3 regions of the Streptomyces sp. NPDC003077 genome follow, and region 3 is predicted to be linked to each of the others. Evidence: riboswitches for the same ligand, from Rfam matches in the RefSeq annotation. Region 3 holds a riboswitch; each other region holds the start of a gene.

The links. A riboswitch is a leader RNA that binds a small molecule or an ion and turns the genes downstream of it on or off. The one in region 3 is predicted to bind thiamine pyrophosphate.
Region 1: another riboswitch for thiamine pyrophosphate. It lies ahead of thiC (phosphomethylpyrimidine synthase ThiC); the one in region 3 lies ahead of thiO (glycine oxidase ThiO).
Region 2: another riboswitch for thiamine pyrophosphate. It lies ahead of ABZX96_RS21830 (thiamine ABC transporter substrate-binding protein); the one in region 3 lies ahead of thiO (glycine oxidase ThiO).

What each region holds. Positions count from the first base shown of each region.
Region 1 is NZ_JBEXNM010000010.1:12,209-19,477, forward strand. It holds gene ABZX96_RS09555 (SsgA family sporulation/cell division regulator) at 117-542, shown strand; gene ABZX96_RS09560 (YibE/F family protein) at 583-2,151, opposite strand; TPP riboswitch at 2,223-2,376, shown strand; gene thiC (phosphomethylpyrimidine synthase ThiC) at 2,370-4,139, shown strand; gene ABZX96_RS09570 (hypothetical protein) at 4,438-5,325, opposite strand; gene ABZX96_RS09575 (metallophosphoesterase) at 5,525-6,595, opposite strand; gene ABZX96_RS09580 (LacI family DNA-binding transcriptional regulator) at 6,890-7,269, opposite strand, start outside.
Region 2 is NZ_JBEXNM010000033.1:31,902-39,170, reverse strand. It holds gene ABZX96_RS21845 (phosphatidate cytidylyltransferase) at 1-301, shown strand, start outside; gene ABZX96_RS21840 (AAA family ATPase) at 1,092-2,438, opposite strand; gene rlmN (23S rRNA (adenine(2503)-C(2))-methyltransferase RlmN) at 2,780-3,886, shown strand; TPP riboswitch at 3,920-4,029, shown strand; gene ABZX96_RS21830 (thiamine ABC transporter substrate-binding protein) at 4,124-5,209, shown strand; gene ABZX96_RS21825 (iron ABC transporter permease) at 5,263-6,894, shown strand; gene ABZX96_RS21820 (ABC transporter ATP-binding protein) at 6,895-7,269, shown strand, end outside.
Region 3 is NZ_JBEXNM010000007.1:81,900-89,168, forward strand. It holds gene metF (methylenetetrahydrofolate reductase [NAD(P)H]) at 1-554, opposite strand, end outside; gene thiE (thiamine phosphate synthase) at 839-1,489, opposite strand; gene ABZX96_RS07380 (Rv2175c family DNA-binding protein) at 1,938-2,303, opposite strand; gene ABZX96_RS07385 (FAD-dependent oxidoreductase) at 2,527-3,699, opposite strand; TPP riboswitch at 3,995-4,108, shown strand; gene thiO (glycine oxidase ThiO) at 4,106-5,386, shown strand; gene thiS (sulfur carrier protein ThiS) at 5,575-5,790, shown strand; gene ABZX96_RS07400 (thiazole synthase) at 5,798-6,592, shown strand; gene ABZX96_RS07405 (MerR family transcriptional regulator) at 6,842-7,219, opposite strand.

The DNA of each region.
Region 1 (7,269 bases), on a different contig from region 3:
CATCAGTATCTAAGGGCTCACTCTTTGTGATCTGCTTGCATCTGACAGACGATGGCGGCAATAGGGCTACGGGGGATGATTCCCGGCCGTATTCGACCACTGCGGGGCAGAGGCTGATGACCGACACAGTGCAGGCAGAAGTGATTATGAGCTTCCTCGTGTCCGAGGAACTCGCCTTTCGGATTCCGGTGGAGCTGACCTTTGACAGTGCCGACCCCTACGCCATCCACTTCACCTTCGACTTGCCCGGGGACGCCCCGGTGACCTGGGCCTTCGGGCGTGAACTGCTCCTCGACGGGCTCAGCAGACCCTCCGGCGAGGGCGACGTGCGCATCGCGCCCTCCACGGCCGGTCGCCTCGGGGACGTCTTCATCGGCCTCCAGGTCGGGGACGAACGCGCGCTCTTCCGGGCCGGCGCCCCGCCCTTGGTGGCCTTCCTGGACCGTACGGACCGACTGGTGCCGATCGGACAGGAGGAGGTGCACGACACGCTGGAGACGATGTTGGACCGCATTCTTTCCGAGGCGCAGAAGGCGGGGTGAGGCACCGGTACGACGGCACCGGGAGCGCCCCGGGGCCCCGTCAGTGCTTGCGCCGCCGTCCCCGTCCCCCGCGCCTGGCCGCGGCCCGGCCGACGGGAGCGACCGGTACCGGGCCGGACAGCGGGTCCGAGGCGGGACCAGGCCCGGGCACACCCCCGGACGCCGCCGCCCGCTCCTCGCCGTACGGCGCGCCGGCCTCGTACGCCGCCGACGCACCGGACGCCGCCGACGCACCGGACGCGTACGCCTCCGCCCCGGCAGCAGGGGAGGGCGCACCACCACCGGGCACCACCGCCCGTCCCCGGCCCTTCGGCGCGCGACCCTTCGGTGTGCGGCCCCTCGCCGCGCGGCCTCCCGGCGTGCGGTCCGCCGAGACGACCAGCACCGCGAGCAGCGTGGTCAGCGGGACCGACGCCACCAGTCCCACGCTGCCGACCAGCGTGCGCACGATCTCCTCCGCGACCAACTCGCTGGTGGCCACGGTGCCGACGTCGCTGCGCGCGATGGAGAACAGCAGCATCAGCGGCAGCGCCGCGCCCGCGTAGGCGAGGACGAGGGTGTTCACCACCGACGCGATGTGGTCCCGGCCGATCCGCATGGCCGACCGGTACAGCGTGCGCCAGTGCGTGGAGGGATCGGCCTCGTGCAACTCCCAGACGGCGGCGGTCTGGGTCACCGTCACGTCGTCGAGGACGCCCAGCGAGCCGATGATGATGCCCGCCAGCAGCAGCCCGCGTATCTCGATGTCCGGGTAGAGGCCGTGCACGAGACCGGTCTGGTCGTCGGTGTTGCCGGTCAGCGCCGCCCAGCCGATGAACACCGAGCCGAGCAGCCCGATCAGCAGCAGCGAGACCAGCGTGCCGAGCGCCGCCACGGACGTGCGGGCCGTCAGGCCGTGGCACAGGTAGAGCGCGATCAGCATGATCGCGCTGCCCCCGACCACCGCCACCAGCAAGGGATTCGAGCCCTGGAGGATGGCCGGGAGGATGAACAGCGTCAGCACCCCGAAGCTCACCACCAGCGCGACCAGCGCGAGGACGCCGCGCAGCCGGCCGACCACCACGACCGCGCCGGCGAAGACGGCGGCGAGCACCCACATCGGGACGGTCCGGTTCACGTCCGTGACGGAGTACTGCAAATCCCGCGGCGCCTTGGGCGCGTAGGAGACCACCACGTCCTGCCCGGCCGTGTAGCGGCGGGAGGCGTCGGGCGTCACGATCGTCTCGAAGGTGCGGCCCTTGTCCTTGCCGGTCGTGACCTCGACCTTAGCCCGTTCGCAGCGGGCGCCGCGCTTCTCGGCGCCGGGCCGGGCGCCCGCGCCCCCCTGGGGCGGCGGCTGTGGCTGGGCGTGCACCGCGGCGCAGTCCACCTCGTCCACCGAAAGGACCTTGGCCTGCTCGGTGGGCTGGTCGAACCCCACACCGGAGGGCGCGTGCCCGGGCGCCCCGCCCGGCCACAGCAGGACCAAACCGGCCACGACCGCGGCGGCGAAGGGGATCAGCACCGCCGCGACGACCTTGCGCAGATGGCGGGAAACGGGCGCGGCGGGACCGTGCCCGTGCGCGTGCCCGTGGGAGTGGCCGGACGGGGAGGACTCGGTACGCGTCACCGTCCGATCATCGCAAGAACCGGCAGGGCCCCCTGTGCACCGCGCCACATCGGCGGCTACCGTAGGGGCACCTTTGCAATCGCGGGAGCTCGGAGCACCGGGCTGAGAGGGCGCTGACCTCCGTGGGCCGCCGGCACCAGCCGGCGTCGGACACGGAAACCGCTGCGTCGACCGCCGAACCTGTTACCGGGTAATGCCGGCGTAGGGAGTGGGTCTTCATGACTCTGCAGGATGCACGCGTGTCCGAAACCAGTGGCTCCGCCCAGGAGATCGGCTGGCACAAGGGCTACCTCACCGGTTCGCGGCCGGACCTCCGGGTCCCGGTCCGGCGGGTGCACCTCACCAACGGCAAGGACGTGACGCTGTACGACACGTCGGGGCCGTACACCGATCCGAACATCGAAACGGACGTCCGCCGCGGCCTCGCCCCGTTGCGGGAGAACTGGATCATCTCCCGGGGCGACACCGAGGAGTACCCGGGCCGCCCGCCGCGGCCCGAGGACGACGGCCTCAAGCACACCTCCCCGCGCGGCGGCCTGAAGAACCTCGACGCGGTCTTCCCCGGCCGCCCCCGGCTGCCCCGCCGCAGCCGGGACGGCCGCCCCGTCACGCAGCTCGCCTACGCGCGGCGCGGCGAGATCACCGCGGAGATGGAGTACGTCGCCCTCCGCGAGAACGTCACGCCCGAGTTCGTCCGCGACGAGATCGCGGCCGGACGTGCCGTCCTGCCGGCGAACGTCAACCACCCGGAGATCGAGCCGATGATCATCGGCAAGAACTTCCTGGTGAAGGTCAACGCCAACATCGGCAACTCCGCCGTCACCTCTTCCATCGAGGAGGAGGTGGAGAAGATGACCTGGGCGACCCGCTGGGGCGCGGACACGGTCATGGACCTCTCGACCGGCCGCAACATCCACACCACCCGCGAGTGGGTGCTGCGCAACTCCCCCGTCCCCATCGGCACCGTCCCCCTCTACCAGGCCCTGGAGAAGGTCGACGGCAAGGCGGAGGAGCTGTCCTGGGAGATCTACAAGGACACCGTCATCGAGCAGGCCGAACAGGGCGTGGACTACATGACGGTGCACGCCGGCGTGCTGCTGCGGTACGTGCCGCTGACGGCCCGCCGCAAGACGGGCATCGTCTCCCGCGGCGGTTCGATCATGGCCGCCTGGTGCCTGGCGCACCACAAGGAATCGTTCCTCTACACGCACTTCGAGGAGCTCTGCGAGATCCTGGCGGCGTACGACGTCACGTACTCCCTGGGTGACGGCCTGCGGCCGGGCTCGATCGCCGACGCCAACGACGAGGCGCAGTTCGCGGAGCTGCGCACCCTGGGCGAACTCAACACCATCGCCAAGCGGCACGGTGTGCAGACCATGATCGAGGGCCCGGGGCACGTCCCGATGCACAAGATCAAGGAGAACATCGACCTCCAGCAGGAGATCTGCGAGGAGGCGCCGTTCTACACCCTCGGCCCGCTGACCACCGACATCGCGCCCGCCTACGACCACATCACCTCCGGCATCGGCGCCGCGATGATCGCCTGGTGGGGTACCGCGATGCTCTGCTACGTCACCCCCAAGGAGCACCTGGGCCTGCCCGACCGCGACGACGTGAAGACCGGCGTCATCACCTACAAGATCGCGGCACACGCCGCCGACCTGGCGAAGGGCCACCCGGGGGCGCAGGAGTGGGACGACGCGCTGTCCGACGCGCGGTTCGAGTTCCGCTGGGAGGACCAGTTCAACCTGGCGCTCGACCCGGAGACGGCACGGGCCTTCCATGACGAGACCCTGCCGGCCGAACCGGCGAAGACGGCGCACTTCTGCTCCATGTGCGGGCCGAAGTTCTGCTCGATGAAGATCTCCCAGGACATCCGCCGCGAGCACGGCGGCGACCTGGCCGTCGACGTCGAGGCCGGGATGGCGGAGAAGTCGAAGGAGTTCGCGGCGGCGGGCAACCGCGTGTACCTGCCGATCGCCGACTGAGCGCACGGAGTACGGCGACGAGGGCCACGGACCGACCGGGAGCGGACTCCCCAGGCCGGTCGGCACCCGTAGCCGCACGCCGTCAGTAGCCGCCCCCCGCCCGCAGTCGGGCGGCCCGCGCATCCGCACGTCCGCCGACAACGGCGACAGCCGGGCCGCTGATCATCAGCGGCCCGGCTGCGCCGCACTGCCCGTGGTGGCCCGCCGTGCCGTCGCGGTCGGCCGCGTCTCCTCCGTTGCCCGGTGACCGCGTGGGCGGCACCTCGCGGCCTGCCCGGCGGCGGGCGGGTGTGGCGGGTCAGTCCGGCTGGTGGTCGGGACCTCCGTAGTCGGGGCTGGTGAAGTCCGGGCTGGTGAAGCGGGGTCGGGGAGCGGCGGGCGGTCCGCCGTCCGGGCTGGTGAAGTCGGGGCGCGAGTAGCCGAGGGCAGGGATCCGGCCTTCGGCTTCACTGCCGCGCCGCGGCACGTAGCGGGAGGCGCCGCGGACGGGCCCCATGGGTGGTTGCTTGAGTGCCTCGCGCAGGAACGGGTGCAGGCCGCGCTCCAGGAGGGCTTCGCGCCACGCCTCCCGGGCGAGCTCGACTTCCCGTGCGGGGCCCCGGACGTGCCCGGCGCGCGTCGACGTGGCGCCGTTGCGCAGGGCGGTGAGCACCATGCCGGCCATCGCGACGAGCAGCCCGGCGGCGGCGATGCCCCCGAACACCCAGCCGACGTTGATCAGCGGCTCGGCCGCGGTCTGTTCCGGCCCGACCCCCCGGAGGATGTAGCCGATGAGCAGGAACAGAATGGCGGCGACCCCGGCCAGGACCGGGGCCAAGACCATGATCACCGCGGTCAGTCCGGCGCCCGCGGGCTCGGCGGCGTCGCTCACGGCCGCGGCCAGGTCCACGTTCGCGGACGTGTTCCCCTGCTTCCCCTGACCGTTGCCGTTTCCGGCGGCCGGGGAGGCCGGGGCGCGCAGCTCGTCGCGGAGCTTGACGTAGTGCTGGTACTCGGCCGTCGCACAGGCGGCGATGGCGGTCGTGGCGCTGAGCGCCATGGTGCGCAACTGCTCGGTGTTGAGGCGGTTTCCCGCCGCGGAGGCCGGATCCGGTCGGTATTCCGCGGCGCGCAGCGCCTCATCGAGGAGCCGCGCGAATTCCGCGCGGTCCTCGTGTCGCAGGTGCGGAGCGCTGTTCATGTGCATCCCCCGATGCTCCGTAGGGCCGTACAGGCCGGCTGAGGCCGGGCAGTGGGCGGAAACGGAGGAGAGCCTGCTACGGATAGACCGATGGTAGAGCGCCCCCGGCACGGGGTGACAGGGTATTCGCGGAAATCGGGCCCGCTCCGACCGGCGCCCCCGATCCGCCGAATGCCGACCTGGCGTACACCTGCCCGGTCGGCGCTCAGTCAGTCAGGGGGAGTTGCACCACGAGGAGTTTTCCGGCCATCGTGACCCCGCCGTCCATGGCGATGGCCAGCCCGTCGGCGTACACGTGCGGTCCCGCGACCGCGATGCCGTCTCTCTCGTCGTCCTCCGTGCCGACCTCGCCCAGCAGGTAGGGGATCGGGCTGTGGCCGTGGACGACGCGCTCGCCGCCGTACGCGTCGAGCAGTTCGCGGACGGCCTGCGGGCCCGCGTCGTCGCGGAAGGCGAAGCGCTTGGTGAACTTGCGGAACAGTTCCCAGCACTCGTCGGCGTCGCCGCGGTTGAGCACCTCGTGGACGGTGTCGTTGACGTCCTCGATGGTCTGGCCGTACTCCAGGTAGGCGGTGGTGTCGGAGTGCAGGAGCAGGTTCCCGTCCTCCTCCATCACCGCGTCGAGGCGGGACATCCACTGGACGTGGTGGTCCTGGAGGCGGTCCATGTCGTTCTTCTGGCCGCCGTTGAGCAGCCAGGCCGCCTGGAAGGACGCGGTGCCGGCACCGGAGCCCACCGGGGTGTCGCCGAACCGCTTGGCGCCCAGCAGGAGCAGTTCGTGGTTGCCCATGAGGGCCTTGCAGTAGCCGCCGGCCGCCGCGGCCTCGGCGGAGAGCTGCATGACCAGGTCGATGACGCCGATGCCGTCCGGGCCGCGGTCGGTGAAGTCGCCGAGGAACCACAGGCGGGTGTTGCCGGCGGCCCAGGTGCCGTTGGCGTCGACGAGGCCCTCGGCGGCGAGCGCCGCGCGCAGCTCGTCGTAGTAACCGTGCACGTCACCGACGACATACAGGGGGCCCGGTCCGTCGGGTACGGCGGTCTCCGGGACCGCCGCCAGATCGACGGTCGGGCGGTCGATGAGGGTGTCCGTGCGGGTGGCTCCGCGCGGGCCGAGGACCGGCAGGTCGCGCTCGGTGGGGGTGTAGCCGTCGGGCAGCTCGCCGGCCGGCGGAACGGAGGGTGGCACGGGGGGCAGGGGCGGCACCGGAGGTGGTGCTGCCTCGGTCCACACCATGGGTCCTTGACCGGCCCCCTGAGTCATCGACCCCTCCACCATCGCGCCGCCGTGCACCTCGCGGACCTTGCCTGGTCGACGGCGGTCCGTGGTGTCGTGCGCCCATCATAGGAATGCCGCTCGCGGGTTGTGACGCACCAGGGGGTGGTGAATCGGCGGGCGCCCGGCATTCCTGGCTGTTTCGTCCTGGTATAGCGCTCTTTTTCGCCCTGCCTCCGGGAGTGTCCGGCGCTTTTCGGCACGCCGTACGCGTGGCCCGCGCCGGGAGTGTCCGGACGCCGTGGAAGCGGCCCGGACCGGCGGGATCCGCGGGCCGGACGCCCGTCCTTGCGCGGCTCAGGCGTCGGCCGGGCCGCGCGGGGGGCTGATGACCGCGCGCGGACGGTCCCGCTGGGAGGACGTGCGCACGATCAGGTCGGTCGGTATCACCTGCTCGACCCGGCGACCGCTGTCCAGCCCTTCGATGGCGTCGATGAGGAGCTGGACGACGGCGGTGCCGATGCGGCGGGGTTTGAGGGAGAGCGTGGTGATGGGGGGCTCGGTCGTGGCGTAGACGGTGGACTCGCTGCAGCACACCAGCAGCAGGTCGTCGGGTACGCGCAGGCCGTAGCGGCGGGCGGCGGCGAGGAGATCGGTCCCGTTGGGGTCGAAGAGGCCGTACACCGCGTCGGGGCGGTCGGCGCGGGCCAGCAGCCGGTCGGCGGCCACCGCGCCGG
Region 2 (7,269 bases), on a different contig from region 3:
CGGCAAGACCCGCGAGGGCCTGGTCGGCGCGGTGCTCTTCGCGATGGTCGCCGGAGCGGTGGCCGTCCAGCTTCTGATCGACGGCGGCGCCTGGTGGCAGGGGCTGGTGCTGGGGCTCGCGGTCGCGGTCAGCGCCACGCTCGGCGACCTCGGCGAATCCATGATCAAGCGGGACCTGGGGATCAAGGACATGGGCACCCTGCTGCCCGGTCACGGCGGCATCATGGACCGCCTCGACTCCCTGCTGCCGACCGCTCCGGTGGTCTGGCTGCTGTTCGTGGTGTTCGTGGGGTCGGGCTGAGGCCACGGGAACGGGGCCGGCGTCCCGGCGCGGGTGTGAGGGGTCTGTCATCGTGAGGCGGCAGGCCCCTCGTCGTGCGTCTGCGACACTTGAAGAACCATGCCTGCACCCGTTTACCTGGAGCATGGCCAGCGGCCGGAGAGCCGAGCTGCGTGATCACGCAGGACTGACCGCAGTGCGGTAAGACTTTCCCTACTTCATCAAGTGCCCGCGCGCGGCGCGGGCGCGCGCCGCCTCTGCGGCGCGGCCTGCCTCCTGTCTGCGCCCCGGCTGGCCGCGCCCGGCGGCGCGCTATGTGCAGCGGGCAGAAGCGAGGGAGTCACCCGCGGGCCAAGGACGTGCCTCCGGCGGGGGCGCTCAGGCTCCAGGATGGCGGGGGCGCCGTCCGCGAGTGCTGGCCGTGAGTGGCTGGTGCGGGAACTCCCATCCCGTCTGCCATCGACCCAGGCAGAGCCGAGCAGTCGCGGCCCAGGGCGTCAAGGTCGTTCGTACAGTGGCGCGCTCCACCTTGACGCCCTGAATCACGCCCGCTCCACGGTGTGTGGGTCGACGGCAGACGGGATGGGAGCTGGGGCGAGTGGTGCGTGATGTGGTTTGCGGCATCGCCCACGTTAGTAACTAGAGCACCTCTAATAGCCTTGGCCGATCCAAGGTCAGGGGGCGGGCCTATTTGTGGCACCCGTATACTTCCGGGATCACAGAGAAACCTGAGCTGGCTAACAAACTCGTTTTTCTATTTCTCTAACCAGAGCTTCTGCGTCCGCCTTATTCTCAGGGCGCCTGTGCCAGATCAAAAAGGCCGAGCGTAGACAGTATCGCCAGTCATTACCTGTCCGTCGCGCCAAGGTCTCCAACCACCTATGGTGGTCCATCCCTGCGAGTTCAGACAAGTAGATGATGACGGAATCTTGCGAACAGCCCAACATATTGGCCAACTCTTCGGGTACTGCATCGCGTTCCGTATTAGCACCTGTTCGGGCGGCTCGAATCCGGGAAGAAACAGAGCGTCGCGACCAACCTCTTTTCCTTTTAGCGCTTCGCGCTGATCGCCATCAATGACAGCAGTGGATCGAACTCTTTTGGAGCGCGACAGGCTTGCGGCGGCGATCAACACATCATTCCAAGAGCCCGCGTCAATCACCTCGACTTCGTTTCCACCCCTGAAGCTGTGCGCAGAGAGTATAAGTTTCAGGAGCTCGCCCGCTACTTCGTCTTCAACGAAGATAATCGCTCGGAGGTGACTTTCCACGCCCAGCAATTCATGCAGATCTGCTTCGCGAGATGGGCGCAGGATCAATGGATCGTCGTTGCGGCGCACACAGATTCGCACGAATTCTAGTGGGACTCTAGTGATGAAGCTAGGTGAATGGGTGACCGCAATCACTTGTACCCGGGAAGCGCGTGCCAGGCGAGCGAGGTCATCGGCGAGGGCCGCATGCCCGCGGGGGGCAATACTTGATTCCGGCTCATCCAAGATTACTACGGTGTTTTCGTAAGGGTGCCTCACGAACCATCTCATTCTATGCACCGAAAGTTCGCCGTAGCTCATCGAGAATGAGTCGATCCAGTCATTTCTTCGCCGGGCTCGCACGAATGGGAAGATGGGGCCAAGCTGCTTGTCAACTCTAACCGGATGATAAATTACCTCCTCGTACGAGATCCCAAGAATGTCCCTCAGGGCATCCAGATATCTTCTGGTTTGCAGCCAGTCATCTCCATCTTGAAGGTTAAGGACGCTTTTCCTTCGTGAGTCTTGAAAGAACATGGATATCTCAGTCGGAACTTCAATCGTGGTGTGAACGTCCGGCCATACCTTAGCTGGACTTTCATCCTCCCCCTCCCTGCGCTCTAGATTTACGGAGTAGCAGATCCCCTCGTCCTTCATGCGCACTGTGACACGGACACTTCCACCGAGCGGACTATCTCTGTTTTCGATGTCCAAAAAGGGCGGCTGGTCGGATCTCCAAGCTCTGGACCAAAGTGACTGCGAAATGCATTTCAGCAAGGTGCTTTTCCCTGATCCGTGCAGCCCGGAGATTATAGTGAAGGGTGCAAGTTCGATGCTTTGCCCGGGAAAGGGTGATCCACTGCCGAACTCCAGAGACTCCACCTGGATGTCCGGGGTGAACTTCTTCATCCCCTGCCAGAGCTTGAAGGAAGCCTGAGATATTGCCGCCATATGTCACCACTCGCGTCAGCAACTAAAAGCATGCGGGTCAATGCGCAGGATAGTCGATTCGCTACGAAGAGTAAGGTGATTCTGCGAGACTGCGCCATGCAATCCGGATCCAACCGTTGCCGAACGTCATAGCGCTGGCGGAGATCGCAGCCATGCCGCGGGGGATGGACTTCCCTGTCTCTGGGCCGTCCCTGGGCCGTGCGAGGCCAACCAACGCTGACAGTCGGCACCCACGGGTGACCACCCCCACCCCTCTCTCGCCAGGGCCCCACGAGTGGATCTGCGACACTTGAAGAACCATGCCTGCACCAGGAGAACTCACCTTCATCGCGCCGCGCGGAGCCAAGAAGCCGCCGCGGCACCTCGCCGATCTCAGTCCCGCCGAGCGCCGTGAGGCGGTGGCGGCCATCGGGGAGAAGCCCTTCCGGGCCAAGCAGCTTTCGCAGCACTACTTCGCGCGGTACGCGCACGACCCGGCGCAGTGGACCGACATCCCGGCCGCGGCGCGGGAGAAGCTGGCCGCGGAGCTGCTGCCGGACCTGATGAGTGTGGTGCGGCACATTTCCTGTGACGACGACACCACGCGCAAGACGCTGTGGCGGCTGCACGACGGGACGCTCGTGGAGTCCGTCCTGATGCGGTACCCGGACCGGGTCACGATGTGCATCAGCTCGCAGGCGGGGTGCGGTATGAACTGCCCGTTCTGCGCCACGGGGCAGGCGGGGCTGGACCGCAACCTGTCCACCGCCGAGATCGTCCACCAGATCGTCGACGGGATGCGCGCGCTGCGTGACGGCGAGGTGCCCGGTGGGCCGGCGCGGCTGTCGAACATCGTGTTCATGGGCATGGGCGAGCCGCTGGCGAACTACAACCGGGTGGTCGGCGCGATCCGGCGGCTGACCGACCCGGAGCCGGACGGGCTGGGGATCTCGCAGCGCGGCATCACCGTCTCGACGGTCGGGCTGGTCCCGGCGATGCGGCGGTTCGCGGACGAGGGGTTCAAGTGCCGGCTGGCGCTGTCGCTGCACGCGCCCGATGACGAGCTGCGGGACACGCTGGTCCCCGTCAACACGCGCTGGAAGGTGCGGGAGGTGCTGGACGCCGCGTGGGAGTACGCGGAGAAGTCCGGGCGCCGGGTCTCGATCGAGTACGCGCTGATCCGGGACATCAACGACCAGGCGTGGCGCGGTGACCTGCTGGGCCGGCTGCTCAAGGGCAAGCGGGTGCACGTCAACCTGATCCCGCTGAACCCGACGCCGGGCTCGAAGTGGACGGCGTCCCGTCCCGAGGACGAGAAGGCGTTCGTGCGGGCCATCGAGGCGTACGGGGTGCCGGTGACGGTCCGGGACACCCGCGGGCAGGAGATCGACGGGGCGTGCGGGCAGCTCGCGGCCTCGGAGCGCTGACCGTCCGCTGATACGGTGTGATCGAACAAATGCACATTCCGACAGGGGAGCGCCACAGCGCTGAGAGTGCGGCAACCTTTGGGCCGCAGACCCTTGAACCTCGCCCGGGTCATTCCGGGTAGGAAGTTCGGTCTCCTCATGCTGTTGCGCCCCGCGCGGGGTCGTTCGTCCGTTTCGTGTGGACGCGCGGCCTTCGCGCGGGGCCGCGTCTCTTCCTGGCCAGCCAGGAGGAATCCAGTGACCACCAAGACCCGGCTCACCGCCACCGCGCTCGCCGTCGCGGCCGGTATGACCGCGCTCGCCGCGTGCGGCGGATCGGGCGGCGGCAGCGGCGGTGAGGCGGACGCCAAGACCGTCACGCTCGTCAGCCACGACTCCTTCGCCGTCTCCGACGCCGTCCTGAAGGAGTTCACCCGGCAGACCGGCTACAAGGTCGAACGGCGCAAGGGCGGGGACGCCGGGCAGGCCGTCAACCAGGCGATCCTGTCCAAGGGCAACCCGCAGGGCGACGTCTTCTTCGGGATCGACAACACGTTGCTCTCGCGCGGTCTGAAGGCGGGCATCTTCACGCCGTACGCGGCCAAGGACCTCGCGAAGGTCCCGGCGGAGTTCCAGCTCGACAAGGACGAGCACCGGGTGACGCCCGTCGACTACGGCGACACCTGCGTCAACTACGACCGCGCCTACTTCGCCGAGCACAGGATCGCGCCGCCGAAGACCTTCGCCGATCTCGTCAAGCCCCAGTACAAGGACCTGCTCGTCACCGAGAATCCGGCGACCTCCTCGCCGGGGCTCGCCTTCCAGCTCGGCAGCATCGGCGCGTTCGGCGAGGACGGCTGGCAGGACTACTGGAAGAAGCTCAAGGCCAACGGCGTCGAGGTGGTCGACGGCTGGGAGCAGGCCTACAACGACCGGTTCTCCGGATCGGGCGCCGGCCGCGGCAAGGGCGACAAGCCTCTGGTGGTCTCCTACGCCTCCAGCCCGCCCGTCGAGGTGCTGGGCAAGAAGCCCGCCCCCAAGGAGGCGCCCACCGGTGTGGCCACCGGAACGTGCTTTAGGCAGATCGAGTTCGCGGGCCTCCTGAAGGGCGCGCGGAACGAGAAGGGCGGCAAGGCGCTGCTGGACTTCCTGGTGGGCAAGGCGTTCCAGGAGGACGTGCCGCTGAAGATGTTCGTCAACCCGGTGCGGACGGACGCCGAGGTGCCGGAGCTGTTCACGAAGTACGGGGAGAAGGTCGAGCGGCCGGAGACGGTGCCGCCGCAGGACATCGCCGAGCACCGTGAGCAGTGGATCAAGCAGTGGTCTTCCCTCGTTCTGAAGTAGCGGTATCCCGAAGAAGGAAGGCGTCGGGGCGGCGCCGGGGGCGGTCCGCGGCCGTGCGGCTGGGACTGCTGGTGGTGCCGCTCGTCTTCTTCGGGGTCTTCTTCGCCTACCCGGTCGCGGCCATCGTCGGGCGCGGCCTGAAGGACGGCGGGAACTGGCAGTTCGCGCGGGCCGGGGAGGTGCTGACCGACCCGGACGTGCTGCACGTCCTGTGGTTCACCCTGTGGCAGGCGGCGGCCTCGACGGGGCTCACGCTCCTGCTCGCGCTCCCCGGCGCGTACGTCTTCGCGCGCTTCGATTTCCGGGGCAAGCAACTGCTGCGGGCCGTGGTGACCGTGCCGTTCGTGCTGCCGACCGTGGTGGCCGGGTCGGCGTTCCTGGCGCTGCTCGGGCGCGGCGGGGTGCTGGACGAGCTGTGGGGGGTGCGGCTGGACACCTCGGTGTGGGCGATCCTGCTCGCGCACGTCTTCTTCAACTACGCCGTCGTCATCCGCACCGTCGGCGGACTGTGGGCCCAGCTCGACCCGCGCCAGGAAGAGGCGGCGCGGGTGCTGGGCGCCGGGCGGTTCGCGGCCTGGCGGCGGGTGACGCTGCCCGCCCTCGGGCCGGCCGTCGCGGCGGCGGCCCTGATGGTGTTCCTGTTCACCTTCACCTCCTTCGGGGTGGTGCAGATCCTGGGCGGCCCGAGGTTCTCCACCCTGGAGGTGGAGATCTACCGGCAGACCGCCGACTTCCTGGACCTGCCGACGGCGGCGGTGCTCACCCTCCTCCAGTTCGCCGCGGTGCTCGCGCTGCTGGGCCTGCACGCCTGGACGGTGCGCCGCCGCGAGACGGCGCTCACCCTCGTCGACCCGGCCCGCACCGCCCGCCGGCCGCGGGGCACCGGGCAGTGGGCGCTGCTGTGGGGGACGCTGCTGCTCGTCGCCGTCCTTCTGGTGCTGCCGCTGCTCGTCCTGGTGGAACGCTCCTTCGCCGGGGAGGGCGGCCACACCCTGGCCTTCTACCGGGCGCTGACCTCCACCGACGCGAACGGCACCTTCTCCGGGGCGCCCCTGAACGCGGTGCTGACCTCGCTGTCCTACGGGGCGGCGGCCACGGCGATCGCCCTGGTGGTCGGCGGACTGGCGGCGGCGGCGCTGGCCCGCCGGGACGGCGGCCGGCTGCTGCGCGGCTTCGACGCGCTGCTGATGCTGCCGCTCGGGGTGTCCGCGGTGACCGTCGGCTTCGGCTTCCTGATCACGCTGGACGAGCCGCCGCTGGACCTGCGCTCCTCCTGGTGGCTGGTGCCGCTGGCGCAGGCGCTGGTGGGCGTGCCGTTCGTCGTCCGGACCATGCTGCCCGTCCTGCGCGCGGTGGACGAACGGCTGCGGCAGGCCGCGGCCGTCCTGGGCGCCTCGCCCTGGCGGGTGTGGCGGGAGGTCGACCTGCCGCTGGTGCGGCGGGCGCTGCTGGTGGCGGCCGGGTTCGCCTTCGCGGTGTCGCTCGGCGAGTTCGGGGCGACGGTCTTCATCGCCCGGCCGGACAACCCCACCCTCCCGGTCGCGGTCTCCCGCCTCCTGGGACGCGCCGGGGAGGCGAACTACGGGCAGGCCATGGCGCTGTCGGTCATCTTGATGGTGGTGTGCGCGGGCGCGCTGCTGGTGCTGGAGCGCCTGCGGCCGGCCGACCAGGCAGGGGAGTTCTGAATGGGTACGGGGAGTGACGGGTCGGCGGGCGGTCGCGGGACGACGGCGGCTTCCGGTGACGCGGGTGCGGCTGACGCGGGTGCCGGGGCGGACGTGCGGGGGACCGCGCTGCGGCTGGCCGGGGTGAGTGTCCGGTTCGGCGGGCGGGCCGCGCTGGACGGGGTGGACCTCGACGTCGCCGAGCACGAGATCGTCTGCGTCCTGGGCCCGAGCGGCAGCGGCAAGTCCACGCTGCTGCGGGTCGTGGCGGGGCTGCAGCCGGCCGACGCGGGCCAGGTCTTCCTCGCCGGGCGGGACCAGTCGGACGTTCCGACCCACCGCCGCGGCGTCGGCCTGATGTTCCAGGACCACCAGCTCTTCCCGCAGCGGGACGTC
Region 3 (7,269 bases):
CCCGCCTTGCACTTGTCGACGAAGTGCCGGACGTCGGTGTCCCAGTCCACCGAGCGGGGGTGCATCTCGGGGAAGGCCGCCACGCCCACACAGAAGTCGCCCGACTCCTTGATGAGCCGGACCAGATCGACGGCGTACCGCACGCCTTCGGGGTGGCGCACCCACTCGCCCATCGGGTCGCCGGGCGGGTCGCCCCGGACGGCGAGCATGTTGCGGATGCCGGCGTCCGCGTACTGGCCGATGACGTTGCGCAGCTCGGCGGTGGAGTGGTTGACCGCGGTCAGGTGCGCGACCGGGGTGAGCGTGGTCTCGGTGGCGATCCGCTCGGTCGCCCGCACCGTTCCCTCACGGGACGAGCCGCCGGCGCCGTACGTCACGGAGACGAAGGTCGGCGCGACGGCCTCGATCCGGCGAATGGCGTTCCACAGGGTCCGCTCGCCCTTCTCCGTCTTCGGGGCCGCGAACTCGAACGAATACGACCGCTTGCCGGAAGCAAGCAGTTCGCGCACGGTTCGTGCGCGATCAGTCCTGGTGGAAGCTGTGCCTAGGGCCATACCGGCAGGTTAACCACCGGCCCGGCGCTCACCAACCAGTGGCAGCGATACGCCCCTTTTGCCGCTTTGCGGTCCACGTATCGGACACCGCCCGGCCACCCCGCGTCCGCACGCGGCGGCAGCACACCGCCACCGTCGGCTCGGCGATCCGGCCGAGGCACCTATGGGCGCGCGGCCCCCGGGCACCTATGGACGCGCGGCCCCGGCCACTTCCCGTACACCCGACCCCCGGTCACTTCCCGTACACCCGGCCCCCGGCCACTTCCCGCTACACGCGGACCCGGTCACTTCCCGTACGCGCAGACCCGCTTCGCCAGCTCCGCGGCGGCGGCGCCCGGGTCGTCGGCCTCCGTGATGGCGCGGACGACCACCACCCGGCGGGCCCCGGCCGCCAGGACCTCGTCCAGGTTGCCGGCGTCGATGCCGCCGATCGCGAACCAGGGACGCGCCGGCTCGGCCGCCGCCGCGTACCGGACCAGGTCCAGCCCGGGGGCGTGGCGGCCCGGCTTGGTGGGGGTCGGCCAGCAGGGGCCGGTGCAGAAGTAGTCCACGCCCGGCTCGGTGAGCGCCGCGTCCACCTCCGCCTCCGCGTGGGTGGAGCGGCCGACGAGCACGTCCTCACCGAGGATGGCGCGCGCCGCCGGGACGGGCAGGTCGCCCTGTCCCAGGTGCAGCACGTCCGAACCGGCCGCGTGGGCCACGTCGGCGCGGTCGTTGACCGCCAGCAGCTTGCCGTGGCGGCGGCAGGCGTCGGCGAAGACCTCCAGGTGGGCGAGTTCCTCCCCGGCCTCCATGCCCTTGTCCCGCAACTGCACGATGTCGACGCCCGACGTGAGCACCGCGTCCAGGAACTGCGGGAGGTCGCCCTGCTTCTTGCGGGCGTCCGTGCACAGGTAGAGACGGGCGTCGGCCAGGGCCTGTCGTGCGGTGGTCATCGGGCGGCTTCCCCCTGGTCATGGGCGTACGGGCCGGTTTCTTCCGGCCGCGCGCGCGTCGGCGTGCGTGGGTCGGCGTCCGGCAGGTCGGCGTCCAGTACGTCGGCGCCGTACACGTCGGCGTCACCACGCGTCGGAACGCGGACCACATTACGCAGGTGCGTACGGGCGGAGGCTCCGGGTGGGCGGAAAGCGCGCTCGCAGGTCGGCGGAGGGCGCGCGAGCCGGGGCCGGGAGACCCCGCGGACAGGGTGGCGCAAGCGCCGCGAAGGGGGCCCCGGAAGCGGGGGCGAAAGGGAAGATCCGCGCCCCTGGCCCGGGGCGGTGGGGCCGGTCTCGGCCGGCCCCACCGCGTGGTTCGCCGTCCGGCTGGGACGAAAGCGTCAGGCGAACACATCAGGTGAACACGTCAGACGAACACGTCGGACGAACACGTCGGACGGCCGCTTCAGACGGCGAGAGCCTGGGCCCGGCGCTTCACCTCCGTACCGCGGTTCTCCCGCAGCGCCTGCGCCGGCGTGCCGGGCAGGGTCTCATCGGCGGTGAAGAGCCATTCCAGCATCTCCTCGTCGGCGAAGCCGTCGTCCCGCAGGAGCGTGAGCGTCCCGGAAAGGCCCTTGACGACCTTGCCGTCCTTGATGAAATCGGCCGGCACGTGCAGTGCCCTGTTCTCGCCGCGGCGCACCGCGATCAGCTGGCCCTCCTTCACCAGCTGTCGCACGCGGGTCACCTCGACGCCGATCTGTTCGGCGATGTCGGGGAGGGTGAGCCAGGCGGGGACGAGTCCATCGATCTTTGCGTCAATCTCGGTCACGGGACAAGCCTGCCACCTCCCACTGACAGTCGGTAGCGGGGCATCGCCTTCGGGGTGCCGGGCGGGCGCCGCCCGATACCCGGCGCATCGCCCCGCAGGGCCGTGAACCCACGGCTTTTCGGAGGCCCGGGTCCTTCCAGGGCCGGGTCTCCGCTCGTCCCGTACCTGACGGAGCGTCGCCTTCAGCGCCTCACAGCACCGCCGACTTCAGGGGCTCAGCGCCTCACAGCACCGCCGACTTCAGGGGCACCGAGGCGTCCGCCGCGAGCCTGCGGTCCAGGGCGGCGCCGCGCTCGATGAGCTTGCGCCCCTGCGCCAGGTCGCGCGGGCGCCCGACGGCGAGGAGGGCGACGAGGCGGCCGTCCCGCAGCCAGATCACGGACCAGGCGGCGTTGTCCGGGTCGCCGCGCCAGATCAGTTCGTCCGCCTCCGCGTGGTGCCCCGCGTACTGGACGAAGCGGCCGAACTGCTCGGACCAGAAGTACGGGACCGGGTCGTAGACCTGGCCCTCCGCCTCGCCGCGGGCGATGTTGGCGGCGACGGTGCGGGGGCCCTGGAGCGCGTTGTCCCAGTGGTGGACGAGCAGCCGGCTGCCGTACCGGGCGGACGGGAAGGAGGCGCAGTCGCCCACCGCGTACACGTCGGGGACGGAGGTGCGCAGCCGCTCGTCGGCCAGGACGGAGCGGTCGTGGGGGGACAGTTCGACGCCCGAACCGGCCAGCCAGCCGGTCGCGGGCCGGGCGCCGATGCCCACCACGACGGCGTCGGCGGGCAGCGTCGTGCCGTCGGCGAGGGCGACCGCGCCCTTCTCGATGGCGGCGACCCGCGTCCCTGTGTGCAGCCGCGCGCCGCAGTCCGCGTACCAGCCCGTCATATGGGCGGCGACCTCGGCGGGCAGCGCGCCGGCCAGCGGGCGGTCGGCGGCCTCGACGACGGTGACCTGGCACCCGGCCTCGCGGGCCGCGGTGGCGAACTCCGCGCCGATCCATCCGGCGCCGACGACGACCACGTCGCACTGGTCCGCCAGTATGGGGCGCAGCCGCGTGGCGTCGTCCAGGGTGCGGAGCATGTGGACCCCGTCCACGCCTTCGCTGCCGGGCAGTGTGACCGGTTCGGCGCCGGTGGCGATCACGAGGTGGTCGTACGGGATCGGACCGGTGTCCGTCTCGACCACCTTGGCCCCGGCCGCCAGCCCCGTGACGTAACGACCGAGGTCCAGATCGATGCCGAGCGCCTGGAAGTCCACGTCGAAGGCCGAGCCCTCGGCCTTGCCGAGCAGGACCGCCTTCGACAGCGGCGGCCGGTCGTACGGCGGGTGCGGCTCGGCGCCGACGAGCGTGATCACTCCGCGCCAGCCTTGCTCGCGCAGCGCGACCGCCGTCTGGACGCCGGCCATCCCGGCGCCGACGATCACAACGCGTCGCGTGCGGTCAGGTGTGGTCTCGAAGGCCTTGCTCTGCTCGCTCACCCGATCACTGTAAAACGGCATCTTTCGGCGTTCGCAGCACCGCGCGACGAGATGTGCGACACAGCGTGACCACCGGTGACACGGGGCACGAGAGAAGCCCGGACGCCGGTCGCGCACCATCTCAGGGCGCCCGATCCGCCCCTCCGCGCCCTCAGGCGCCCCGCCGGTGCCCGAGGGGGCGCTCCCTTACGACCCGTCGGCGGCCCGTACTAGGGTGACGGGAACACGCACTCGCGGGAGCCCTGACGCATCGGGCTGAGAGGGAGGCTGCTGCGGCCTCCGACCGTACGAACCTGATCCGGGTCATGCCGGCGAAGGGAGGGGCTGGACACCCATGCACGCACCTGCTGCGACAACCGCACCGCACCCCGATGTCCTGGTCGTCGGAGGCGGCGTCATCGGCCTGGTCACGGCCTGGCGGACGGCCCTGCGGGGCCTGCGCGCCGCCGTCGTGGACCCGGCGCCCGGGGGCGGGGCGGCGCACGTGGCGGCCGGGATGCTGGCCGCCGTCAGCGAACTGCACTACGGCGAGGAGACCCTCCTGGGACTCAACCTCGCCTCGGCACGCCGTTATCCGCGATTCGTCGCCGAACTGGAGGAGGCCACCGGACAGGACGTCGGCTACCGGCGGTGCGGCACGCTCGCCGTCGCCCTCGACGCCGACGACCGCGCCCACCTGCGCGAACTCCACGCCCTCCAGCACCGAACGGGCCTGGAATCCGAGTGGCTGAACGGGCGCGAGTGCCGCCGCCTGGAGCCGATGCTCGCGCCCGGCGTGCGCGGGGGCCTGCGGGTGGACGGCGATCACCAGGTGGACCCGCGGCGGCTGACCGCCGCGCTGCTCACCGCCTGCGAGCGCGCCGGGGTCGCCTTCCACCGTGCTCAGGCCGAACGGCTGATCGTCGCCGCGGGGCGGGCCAAGGGGGTGGAGCTGGCCGACGGGACGGTCCTGACGGCCGGTCAGGTCGTGCTGGCGGCGGGCAGCCTCAGCGGGCGGCTGGCCGGGGTGCCGGACGCCGTGCTGCCGCCGGTCCGCCCCGTCAAGGGCCAGGTCCTGCGGCTGCGGATGCCGGCCGGACCGGCCGGGGCCCCGCCGTTCCTGTCCCGGACCGTCCGGGCCGTGGTGCGCGGCGGCCCCGTCTACCTGGTGCCTCGGGAGAACGGCGAGCTGGTGCTCGGCGCCACGAGCGAGGAGATGGGCTGGGACACCACCGTCACGGCCGGCGGCGTCTACGAACTCCTGCGGGACGCGCACGAACTCCTGCCCGGCATCACCGAGCTGCCCCTGGTGGAGACCCGCGCCGGACTGCGGCCCGGCTCCCCCGACAACGCGCCGCTCCTGGGGCCGACCACGCTGCCGGGCCTCCTTCTGGCGACCGGTCACTACCGCAACGGCGTGCTGCTCACCCCCATCACGGGCGAGGTGATGGCCGAGGTGCTGGTCTCGGGGCGGCTCCCGGAGGAGGCCCGTCCGTTCACGCCCGACCGCTTCCCGCCGATGACGGGTGCAGGGACGGGGACGGGCGGCACGGCGACCGGGGAACGTGCCCTTTCCGGCGAGCACGGCCTCAATGCGGGGGCGCGGGAAGGCGCGCTTCAGGAGCAGTCGGCGTAACGGTGCCCCCATAAGGCCCGCCGCTCCTCCTGTATGCCTCGTGCCCCGCCACCCATGGGGCCGCCGCCATGCCTGTGGCCCCCTCACCCAACGCCCTCCCACCCCCTCCCCCTCCCCCTCAGCGAACGCGGCTTTCTCATGAACACCCATCTGTCTTCACACCCGCCCGCACAAGGAAGGCCCCGCCAGTGACCGCCACCACCGTGTCCGTCTCCGTCAACGGCGAGTCCCGGGAGATCCCGGGCGGACTCACCCTCGACCGGCTCGTCGCCACCCTCACCCAGGCCCCCAGTGGCGTGGCCGCCGCGCTCAACGAAGCCGTCGTGCCGCGCAGCCTGTGGCCCGCCACGCCGCTCGGCGACGGCGACCGGGTCGAGGTCCTCACCGCCGTGCAGGGAGGCTGATCCCACCATGGCCGACGATCTGCTCACCCTCGCCGACACCACCTTCCACTCCCGTCTGATCATGGGGACGGGAGGAGCGCCCAGCCTGGACGTTCTGGAGCGCTCGCTGATCGCCTCCGGTACGGAGCTGACCACGGTTGCCATGCGGCGACTGGACCCGACCGTGCAGGGCTCGGTCCTGTCCGTACTCGAACGGCACGGGATCCGCGTCCTGCCCAATACGGCGGGGTGCTTCACGGCGGGCGAGGCGGTGCTCACCGCCCGGCTGGCCCGCGAGGCACTGGGCACCAACTGGATCAAGCTCGAAGTGGTCGCCGACGAGCGCACGCTGCTCCCCGACCCGGTGGAGCTGCTGGACGCCGCGGAGACCCTGGTGGACGACGGTTTCGTCGTCCTGCCCTACACGAACGACGATCCCGTGCTGGCCCGCAAGCTGGAGGACGCGGGCTGCGCCGCGATCATGCCGCTGGGCTCGCCGATCGGCTCCGGCCTCGGCATCCGCAACCCGCACAACTTCCAGCTGATCACCGAGCGCGCGGGCGTCCCGGTCATCCTCGACGCGGGCGCCGGCACCGCGTCGGACGCCGCGCTCGCCATGGAGCTGGGGTGCGCGGCCGTGATGCTGGCCTCGGCGGTGACCCGCGCGCAGGAACCCGTCCTGATGGCGGAGGCCATGCGGCACGCGGTCGAGGCGGGACGGCTGGCGCACCGCGCGGGCCGCATCCCGCGGCGCCACTTCGCCGAGGCGTCCTCGCCGACGACCGGGCTGGCGGCCCTGGACCCGGAGCGGCCCGCTTTCTGATCGCGATCGGTGGTGCCGACAGGCCGTCCGGCCGTCCGTGGGACTCCTCGGAGTTCCCCACGGACGGCCGGACGGCTTTGTGGGCCGCGACGCCCTACGACCGGACGGACCTGCGGCTGGGCGGGACTGCGAGTGGGCAGACGGCCCTGCGGCCGGACGGCCCTACGGGCGGGCAGCTCCGCCGCCGGACAGCCCGCCCGAGCGAAAAGCCCTGTAGCCGAAAGGCAGCCCGCCCCCCGGACGGCCGTCTCAGCGCGCCGCCGCCAGTTGCGACTCCGGCGGCGCGGCCGTGATCACCTCGTCCAGCATGTCCCGGGAGGCCATCAGCGCCTCGATCGTCCCGGTGAGGCGTTCCCGTTCCCGCTGGAGTTCGGCCACCAGGTCGGCGCAGGTCGGCACCAGCCTGCCGTCGTCCTCCCGGAGGCAGGGCAGCACGTGGGCGATGGTGGTGGTGTTCAGGCCGGACGTCAGGAGGGAGCGGATGCGGCGCACCGTCGTGACGTCCGCCTCGCTGTAGTCGCGGTAGCCGCTGGGCAGCCGGGCGGGCTGGAGCAGACCCTGCTCCTCGTAGTAGCGCAGCAGCCGCTCGGACGTGCCCGTACGGTGGGCCAGCTCGCCGATTCTCATGCTCTCCCCTGTGGTGCCGTTCATCCGTTCCGTCCGCGTCCCGCCCCGCG